3 regions of the Pseudomonas sp. B19(2017) genome follow, and region 3 is predicted to be linked to each of the others. Evidence: riboswitches for the same ligand, from Rfam matches in the RefSeq annotation. Region 3 holds a riboswitch; each other region holds the start of a gene.
The links. Region 3 has a riboswitch for cobalamin ahead of cobW (cobalamin biosynthesis protein CobW). Riboswitches for the same ligand answer to the same signal wherever they lie in the genome.
Positions count from the first base shown of each region.

Region 1: another riboswitch for cobalamin. It lies ahead of CAF70_RS09980 (ABC transporter substrate-binding protein); the one in region 3 lies ahead of cobW (cobalamin biosynthesis protein CobW).
Region 2: another riboswitch for cobalamin. It lies ahead of cobO (cob(I)yrinic acid a,c-diamide adenosyltransferase); the one in region 3 lies ahead of cobW (cobalamin biosynthesis protein CobW).

Region 1 covers NZ_NEJR01000005.1:168,777-172,045, reverse strand. Annotated here, with positions in the region: gene CAF70_RS09985 (iron ABC transporter permease) at 1-816, opposite strand, end outside; gene CAF70_RS09980 (ABC transporter substrate-binding protein) at 816-1,826, opposite strand; cobalamin riboswitch at 1,936-2,134, opposite strand; gene CAF70_RS09975 (DUF1624 domain-containing protein) at 2,163-3,269, opposite strand, start outside.
Region 2 covers NZ_NEJR01000036.1:10,508-13,776, forward strand. Annotated here, with positions in the region: gene CAF70_RS25825 (cobyrinate a,c-diamide synthase) at 1-577, opposite strand, end outside; gene cobO (cob(I)yrinic acid a,c-diamide adenosyltransferase) at 574-1,185, opposite strand; cobalamin riboswitch at 1,305-1,523, opposite strand; gene CAF70_RS25835 (hypothetical protein) at 1,691-2,269, shown strand; gene CAF70_RS25845 (DUF3077 domain-containing protein) at 2,494-2,757, opposite strand; gene CAF70_RS25850 (hypothetical protein) at 3,134-3,269, opposite strand, start outside.
Region 3 covers NZ_NEJR01000003.1:233,915-237,183, forward strand. Annotated here, with positions in the region: gene CAF70_RS06875 (ATP-binding cassette domain-containing protein) at 1-951, opposite strand, end outside; gene CAF70_RS06880 (hypothetical protein) at 1,157-1,516, opposite strand; cobalamin riboswitch at 1,615-1,828, shown strand; gene cobW (cobalamin biosynthesis protein CobW) at 1,928-2,995, shown strand; gene cobN (cobaltochelatase subunit CobN) at 2,999-3,269, shown strand, end outside.

The DNA.
Region 1 (3,269 bases), on a different contig from region 3:
ATGGGGAATCACCAGCCCGACAAAACCGATGGCGCCGACGATGGATACCATCACCGCGGTCACCAGCGCCGCGCAGCTGATCAGCAGCAACTGGGTGCGCCGCACCGGGATACCCAGCGACGCCGCCGAGTCGGCACCGAAGGTGAAGGCATCCAGCACACGGCGGTGCCACAGGCACACCACCAGCCCGAACAGCGCCACTGGCACGGCCAGCCACACCGAAGGCCACCGCACGCCGCTAAGGTTGCCCAGCAGCCAGAACAGGATGCCGCGCGCCTGCTCGGCGGTAGCCGACTTGGTGATGAGAAGGGCGGTGAGGGCGTTGAACAGTTGCGAGCCGGCGATCCCGGCGAGAATCACCTGGGCGTTGTTGCTGCTGGGGCCGGCTGCGCGGGCCAGCACCAGCACCAGGGCAAACGCTGCCAAGGCGCCAATGAAAGCGCCGCCGGACATGCTCAGCGCCACGCTGCCAAGGCCCAGCAGGCCGACCAGCACCGCACCGGTCGAGGCACCGGCAGACAGCCCCAGCAGGTAAGGTTCGGCCAACGGGTTGCGCAACAGCGCCTGAAGGATCACGCCGCAGATGGCCAGGCCGGCCCCACAGGCCGCCGCAACCAAAGTGCGGGTCAGGCGGTAGTTCCAGATGATGCCGGCATCGATCGGGTCGACCGGGTAGCCGGCCTGCCACAGGTGGTTGGCCAGCACCTGGCCGACCACGCCGGGTGACAGGTTGCTCTCACCGATAGCGGTGCCGGCCAGCAGGGCTATCAACAGAGCGGCCAGGGCAACAGCGATGCAGGGGAACAGGCGCATCATCATTGGGCTGCTTTACCGCTGGCGAAGGCTGCGGACAGTGTCTGCAGGCCGCGGAACAGGCGAATGCCGGCCTGCATGGCGTCGGCGTCGAGGATGATGATGCGGTCGTGCTTCACCGCATCCATGTTGCGCGTTACCGGGTCGCTGCGCAGGAATGCCAGCTTCTTCCGGTAGTCGTCCGCGGGGTAGCGGCGGCGGTCCATGCGGGCGATGATCAGCCAGGTGGGGTTGGCCTTGGCCAGGGTTTCCCAGCCAACGGTCGGCCACTCTTCGCTGGATTCGACCACATTGCGCACGCCGAGGGTGCGCAGCATGAAATCGGCGACCCCCTGGCGTCCCGCCACGTAGGGGTCGATGTGCAGGTCGGCGCTGGAGAACCAGAACAGCGCCGAGGTGGTGGACAGGTCCTTGCCGGCCAGTTGCGCCTTGGCACTGTCCAGGCGGCCTTTGAGCTCGGCGTTCAGGGCCGTGCCACGGTCTGGCACGTCGAAGATTGCCGCCAGCTGGCTGACGCTCTTGTAGATGCTCTCGACCTGGAACGCCTGCAGGCGGGTGCCGTCGGCGCCCACCAGGTTGTCCTTGCCTTCGCAATCCGACGGTAACAGGTAGGTGGGGATGTTCAGTTCGTCGAACTGTTCCCGGGTGCCGACTGCGCCTTGGGCACCGACCATCCATTCGAACTGCACCGTCACCAGCTGCGGGCGCTTGCCTACCACCCCCTCGAAGCTGGGCTCATTGTCGGCCAGGCGCGGCACCTTGTCGTTCTGCGCCTGGTACTCGGGCAGCACATTGTTGAACCACAGCGAGGTGCCCGCCAGTTTGTCGCCCAGCCCCAGCGCGTAGAGCATCTCGGTACCGGCCTGGCCGATGGTGACCGCGCGCTGCGGTGCCTGGGCGAAGGTTTGCGGCTTGCCGCAGTTGTCGAGCGTCAGCGGGTAGTGGGTGGCAGCAGCCTGGGCCAGGCCGGTGAGGCCGAGGCCAGCGAGCAGGGTGGCTAAACGGGGCAGCATGCTGGGCGATCTCCTATCGGACAGTTCGGGTGAGGAACGCACGGACAGGCATCGCCGAGCCCCGCGGTTGGCAGGGGCAACACTGATGGCCAATCCCGGACACCCCGCCGGTTGGTGAATGTAGGCCGGCAGGTCTCCTGACTGGTGCGTCATGGCCTGGCTCCGGCCTTCCCGGGTTGCTGGCCCAGTGGCATCGATGGAGCAGGCTCGGCACCTACAGTTGCGGGGGCAGTTCCGTTTGGCCCGTCATGACGGGCCTGGGATTCCCTGTTAGTTCCGTGATGGAAACCGGCGGCCGGCATGGTAGACCATCGCGCCGCCGGGTGAAAACGCTTTTCAGAAGTACTTAAGCCAGCGGATGTCACGTCGCCGCGCCTTCAGCCGGGCGAACCAGCGCACCGGCAGGTACAGTGAAACCGCCAGCAACACGGCCCCCAGCCACACCGCGGCGATGCCGTCGAAGCCGAAGTAGTCGCCATGGTTGCGGCCGAACAGCGCCACGCTGGCCAGGTACAGCAGCTTCAGCACATACAGGTGCAGCAAATAGAAGAACATGGGGGCCGCGCCGAACACCGCCAGGGCGCTGATCCAGCGGGCCTGGCCAGCGCGTTCGAAGGCGCGCAGCAACAGCAGGCCGCAGCCCAGGGTCAGGGCCAGGAACAGCAGCGACGGTGGGTACTTGGTGATGTTGAAGAAGCTCATCAGGGTTTGCGTGAGGGTTGGGTAAGCGCTCCATGGCGCCTCGCCGTAGCCGTTGAGCAGGCGCAGCACGACAAAGCCCGGCAGCGCGATCAACCCGGCCAGCAGCAGGCGATGCTGGCGCTGGCCGGCATCGCTGCCACGGGCGAACCACGGGCCCAGACCATAGCCCAGGGCAATGACACCGACCCACGGCAGCACCGGGTACGAGGTGCGCAGGCGCAGGCTTTCGGAGAACGCCAGCCAGCCCCGGTCATGCAGTATCGCCCATGGCACATGCAGGGCGGATTCGGCGCCAAAGTGCAGGCCATCGAGCAAATTGTGGCCGGCGATGATGATGGCGCCCAGGGCGATCAGGGCGGCACGTGGCAACCAGACCAGCAACGACAGGGCGATCATGCTGACGCCGATGGCCCAGATCACTTGCAGGTAGATGACGCTGGGTGGCAGCTGGAAGGTCCAGGCGAAGTTGACCAGGGTGAATTCCAGCACCACCAGGAATAGCCCGCGTTTGAACAGGAACGCCGAGACATCGCTGCGGCCCTGGTGTTTCTCGCCGTACAGCCAGGCCGACAGGCCGGTCAGCATGACGAATACCGGCGCGCACAGGTGGGCCAGGGTGCGGCTGAAGAACAGCGAGGGCTCGGTGGTATCGATTGCCATCGGGTCGCTGACCTGACGGTGCAGGAAGAAGGTTTCGCGGACGTGGTCCAGGAGCATGAACAGGATCACCAGGCCGCGCAG
Region 2 (3,269 bases), on a different contig from region 3:
CCTGGACCAGCCCCAGGTGGCGGCTAGGCAGCTCGATACCACGCTCGCGGGACAAACCGCCATACCAGCGCAGACCTTCGGTCAGGCTGCCTTCCAGCAATTGCGCGTGGCGCAGGCTGCCTACCCGATTGGCCAGCACACCGGCAAACGGCAGGTCCGCCTGGTAGCGTGCCAAGCCCAAGGCCAGCGCGCCGAAGGTCTGGGCCATGGCCGTGCCGTCGATCACCGCCAGTACCGGCACGCCGAAGTGGCGCGCCAGATCGGCGCTGGACGGCGTGCCATCGAACAGCCCCATCACCCCTTCGATCAGTATCAGGTCGGCCTCGCCGGCTGCTTCCCACAGCAGGCGGCGGCTTTCCCCGGCGCCGATCATCCACAGGTCGAGCTGGTACACCGGCGCGCCGCTGGCCCGCTCGAGGATCATCGGGTCGAGAAAGTCGGGCCCGCACTTGAACACCCGTACCTTGCGTCCGAGGTTGCGGTGCAGCCGGGCCAGGGCGGCGGTTACGGTGGTCTTGCCCTGGCCAGAGGCGGGTGCCGCGATCAGTACGGCAGGGCAATGACGGGGCTGGCTCACAGTTCCACGCCCTTCTGTGCACGGATGCCGGCCTGGAAGGCGTGCTTGAGCATGCCCATCTCGGTCACGGTGTCGGCCAGCTCGATCATCTCGGGTTTCGCGGCACGTCCAGTGACGATCACATGCTGCATCGGCGGCCGGGCCTGGATATCGGACAGCACCTGATCAAGGTCAAGGTAGCCGTGCTTGAGGGCGATGTTCAGTTCATCGAGCACCACGAAATGCACGCTCGGGTCTTGCAGCAACTGGCGCGACACGACCCAGGCCGCTTCGGCGGCGGCGATATCGCGCTGGCGGTCCTGGGTTTCCCAGGTAAAGCCCTCGCCCATCACGTGGTAGCGCACCTGCTCGGGGAAGCGGCGGAAGAACAGCTCTTCGCCGGTGCTGTTGCGGCCCTTGATGAACTGCACCACACCGCACTGCATGCCATGGCCCAGTGCGCGCGCGAGCATGCCGAAGGCCGAACTGCTCTTGCCCTTGCCATTGCCTGTCAGCACCAGCAGCAGGCCGCACTCGTTGGGGGAATTGGCGATGCGTTCGTCGATGATCGCCTTTTTGCGCTGCATGCGCGCCAGGTGGCGTTCGTCGCGTTCGGTGGGTTCGCTCATCAGGGTTCTCCGCTGGCTGGCGCCACGGCAAGGCGCGGCGACAGGTAATAGGCGGGCAAACGGAGAACGCGCAGGGGCCGTGGCCGGACGCCACAGTGCACCGCGCATCACCCTCCGTGATGCCGTTGGCAGTATCAGGCCGGTCTCCGGGCTTGTGAGCGGGCCTTGGCCCAGGCCTGCGCGCCTTCCCGGGCATACACCCAGTGGCTCTGCGCGGCCGCGACTCACCTACCGTTGCGGGGGCAGCGCCGGAATCGCGCCATGCTGGCGCCCACCGGCTTCCCAGTTTCACCCTGCCCAGACGGGGCTGGCAGGGCACCTGAAACACGCGCGAAGGTTAGAGGGTTGCACCGGGAGCGTCAATCAAAGCGGGGCGCTTTGCAGTCGAACAGGCATTGCCCGGGTAATGGCCAATTCACCGGGTTGTGCCACACTGGATCCAGTGATATCACATAGCCATCACTTTCGGCTGAACGCGATCACAACGACAACAGGAGAGCGCAGCATGCGAGGCCAGATCATCAACAACCCGCGCCTTGAGTTTCTCGCCCCGGTGCTGGAGCGCTGGGGTGACTGCATCGACCGGTTCAACCAGTTTGCCGGCGATGCCGAAGCACCGTACTGGCATGGGGCAGCCGCCAATACCGGGTTGCTTGCCGCGGCGGCCTGGCAGGCGGAGCTGGCGGCACTGCAGCAGTTTGCCGGCAAGAAGCAGCGCGATGAAGGTGAATACGAAGCGCGCTGCGACCTGTCGATCAATAGTGCCGATGAAGCGCTGTACCTCAGTGTCAGTCAGCGCTGGCCGAAAATCGCCCGACTGGACCTGGCCGACGCCCTGCAGCAGACCGCTGCCCTCGCCCGCCAGGTAGCCTACCCCAGCCAGTTGAAGGCCGGAGCGCTGTTCATCAGCCCGTGGAAGGCCGGCCAGCACGCCAGCCCCGAGGAACTGCAGGACCTGGTAGAAGATTTGCAGAAACATACCGCCTGCGCCATCGCCTGGTACTTCCCCTATGCCTATCGCAAGTTGCACAACGAGCTGGGGCAATATTTCCCGGGGGTGGCGTTGCTGCTCAAGCAGGCTTGAATCAACTCCGGCGCAGGCCGGAACTGGAACCCGTTTCGCAAGCGCGACGTGGCCTATGTGGGAGCGGGCGTGCCCGCGAAGAATTCAACGCGGTGGCTGGCACCGGCTGCGCCGGTGTTCGCGGGCACGCCCGCTCCCACAGAGCCCCTGCTAAACCTTTCAGTTATATGCGGCTCCATGGGAGCGCGGCCGATGCCGCGATTGGTCTGCGCGCCTTTCAGGCCTTAACGCATCATGCCGAGTTCGGCATCATCCAGCAGCGCTTTGCCCAAGGCGCAAAGGTAGTGCGCGGCCCAGATCAGCTTTGGCTTGTCTTCCATCAGGCCGTCGATGGTCAGGTCCCGTGCATAGCCAATCAATTCCGAGGCTTGTTCGCGGGCGTTCTGGCATGAGATGCCGGGTTCGATGCGGAACAGGGGGTGGGTCTGGTTTTCACCTTGAAAGAATATGGTTTTGCCGACTGTGCATTTCGTTTCTTCGGTGGTCATTTAAGGCTCCTGTCGTAGTGAAGCGACCACCAACAGCGGCTAAACAGTATGGTGGCAGCTGTACGTGGGTTAGCCGACCGGGACGTCAGGCACCCGGCGCACCCGCAGGTGCCCCACGCACAGCCGCCATAAGGCGCCAATGCCGATTACTCGGTATTGCACGGCTGCGGTGTCTGACGATTTCGGGCGGCTAACCCGGTCATTGAAGGTCAACGACATGCCGAGACTAGAGACCGCATTTGGCGCGCGCAACAGAGAATAGGCGTTGGGAGTATCTTTGGGAAACGGCCTACAAGAAAGGTATTAAATCTGATTCTTGGGCTCGCCTCCACGCCGCCTTTGCAAGAGCAGCGGCGCATCTCACTGGCACATTGAGTCACCACCAGACCTGCTTGCTCTTGCTCTTGATCTTGATCTTGATCTTGATCTTGATCTTGATCTTGATCTTGATCTTGATCTTGATCTTGATCTTGATCTTGATCTTGATCTTGATCTTGATCTTGATCTTGATC
Region 3 (3,269 bases):
GCCGGCGGCGTCGCGCACTTTGCCCTGCAGCGCCTGCCGGGCGTCGCGATGATCGCGGCGTTGCTTGCCTGCCGTGGCCTGGCTGCGCTGCTGTTGGCGGTCGAGCAGTATCCTGGCCTGATTGGCGCACCTGGCCTGGCGCCCGGCCCGCGCTTGATGACGCTCCAGGTCTTCGCGCTGACGCTGCCGTTCACGGGCCTGGCGTTGTTGCTCCTGTTTCAGCCGGGCAAGTTGCTGTTGGGCCTGTTCGGTCTGGCTGGTCTTCTGTGCTGAATAGAAGCTGTAGTCGCCGCCGAAGGCCTGCAAACCCAGGCTGGACAACTCGACGATGCGCTGCATGTGCGCCAGCAGGCTGCGGTCGTGGCTGATCACCAGCAGGCCTCGGTCCCAGGCCTGGATCATGCCCAGCAACTGGGCGCGGGCGTTGCTGTCCAGGTGATTGCTCGGTTCGTCGAGGATCAGGTAGTCCGCTTCGCTGAGCCAGGCGCCGACCAGCGCCACGCGCATGGCCTGACCGCCGCTCATGCTGTGGGCGGGCTGGTGCCAGTCAAGCTGCCCCAGGCCGTGCCGTTGCAGCTGCCCCTGCAATTGCTCGCGGATATCCCAGCGTTCGCCAACGGTGTCGAAGTCACTGGCTGCGACGCTGCCTTGCTCGATGCGCTCCAGCGCAGCGAGCACCGAGCCCACCTGGGCCAGGTCGGCAACCGTGGTGCTGTGCTCGATCACCTGCTGGTCCAGAAGATGGATGCGCCCAAGGCGCCGACACTGGCCCCTGCTGGGCTCGCGCTGGCCGGCAAGTATCTGCCCGAGCAGGCTCTTGCCCACGCCGTTGCGCCCGACCAGGCCGGTGCGGCGTTGGTCGAAGGTTTCGCTGAGGTCGGTAAACAACAGCCTGCCGTCAGGCAAGGCCAAGGAGACGCTGTCCAGCGTCAGGATCGACGTGTTCGTCATGCACAACTCCACAAATGCCGCGACATCTCCGGGGCGAACCGGAGGCTGAAGACTGGCCGTCGAAGGGACGGCGGCATCAATGGCGCATTGGACGAACACCTCGTGAAAGTGGAATGCGTAGCCTAACGGAAAGAGGCATCGTTGTCGCGCGAAAACAGATTCCGCGAATGCACTGCGGCCCTTGTAGGAGCGCGCATGCCCTGGTTCAGCGCCCCATCAAGCGCTTGCTCCAGTCGCCCCCGTGGTTCTGCTGGCAGGCCTCTTCACTGTCAAACCGAACATGCCAGGCCGGATGGTCCAGCTGAATGCCGGCCTGCTCCAGCGCAAGGCCCGTCAGCGCCAGCATGCGCACCTTCGCGTCGCCCGCCAAAGCGGTGGCCTTGTCGGCCTCTCGCTCGAACACCCAGGTAATGCGCAGGCTGGCCGGAAAATCTTCGGGAGCCAGACGGTGGGTAAGCCAGCTGAAACCAACGATTTCCGCCTTTGCTGTTTCGCAGGCTTCGGTCAGGCAAACCACCAGTTCACGCTCCAGGCGTGCAATATCGCGCTTGTTCAGGGGTTTCACCGGTGGGCCTCGCTGCTCAAAGCCACCACTGTAACGCAGTCGCGTCAATTGTTGTCGGCCGGCCCGACAGCAATGGTTGACCACCCGCCAGCCACTGCGTAGCCTTGCCACTTCGAGGTTCTTCGGCCAGGCCGAAGCTAAGACGGGAACGCGGTACAAGCCGCGGCTGCCCCCGCAACTGTAAGCACCGACAACGGATCGACACAGCCACTGCGCCCGCGCGCGGGAAGGCGTCATCCCGCCAGCCTGCTGCTCCAGCGGGCACATGGAACGGTGCGAGCCAGGAGACCTGCCTCGTCACGTTTTCGACTTTCAACCGGGCGGGGTGATCCGGTGGCGAACAAGCCCGGCCGACCTGGCCCGCGGCTGTCGTCCTGCATGCCCGCGCCACACTGCCAAGGGCAATGCGACATGAAAACACTGGCCAAGCTCCCCGTCACCATCGTCACCGGCTTCCTCGGCTCGGGCAAGACTACCTTGCTGCGCCACATGCTCGACAACGCCCAGGGCCGCCGCATCGCGGTGATCGTCAACGAGTTCGGCGAGCTGGGCATCGATGGCGAAATCCTCAAACAGTGCAGCATCGGTTGCACCGAGGAAGAAGCCAGCGGCCGCGTCTACGAGCTGGCCAACGGCTGCCTGTGCTGCACCGTGCAGGAAGAATTCTTCCCGGTAATGCGGGAGCTGGTGGCACGCCGTGGCGACCTGGACCATATTCTCATCGAAACCAGCGGCCTGGCCCTGCCCAAACCTCTGGTGCAAGCCTTCCAGTGGCCGGAAATCCGCAATGCCTGCACCGTCGACGCGGTAATCACCGTGGTCGATAGCCCGGCTGTGGCTGCCGGCACCTTCGCCGCCTACCCGGACCAGGTCGATGCCCAGCGCAAGCTCGACCCTAACCTGGACCACGAATCGCCGCTGCACGAGCTGTTCGCCGACCAGCTGGCCAGCGCCGACCTGGTGGTGCTGAACAAAGCCGACCTGATCGACGCCGAAGGCCTGGCCAAGGTCCGCGCCGAAGTCGCCGAAGAACTGCCGCCAGCGGTGAAAGTGGTCGAAGCCAGCAGCGGCAAGCTGCCACTGGAAGTACTGCTGGGCGTGGGTGCCGAGTCCGAGGCGCACATCGATGGCCGCCGTACTCACCACGACTCGCACCACGACGGCGACGACCATGACGATCATGACCACGACGCCTTTGATTCCATCTCCATTGACCTGCCGGAAGCCGACGAAAGCCTGCTGCTCGACGCCCTGACCCAATTGGTTGTGGAGTTCGGCATCCTGCGTGCCAAAGGCTTCGCTGCCATCCCGGGCAAACCGATGCGCCTGCTGGTGCAAGGCGTGGGGACCCGTTTCGACAAGCACTTCGACCGCGCCTGGCGCGCCGACGAGCCGCGCATCACCCGCCTGGTGCTGATCGGCCAGGACCTCGATGCCGCCCAGCTTGAAGCGCGCCTGCGCCAGGCCCTGGGCGCCTGACCCATGCACCTGCTGCGGACCCAGCCCGGCGGCTTCGTGCCGGATGACAGCATTGCCGACCTCGGCCAGACGCCCGCCGAGCTGGTGATTCTCTGCAGCGGCGATTCGCACCTGGCATTGCTCGCCGATACCGCCGAGCAATTGCCCGAGGATTTCCCCAGCCTGCGCCTGGCCAACCCGATGCAGGTGCAGAACCACGCCTCGGTCGATCTATACTTTGACGAAGTGCTGCGCCATGCCAAGGTCATTCTGGTGTCGCTGCACGGTGGCGTTG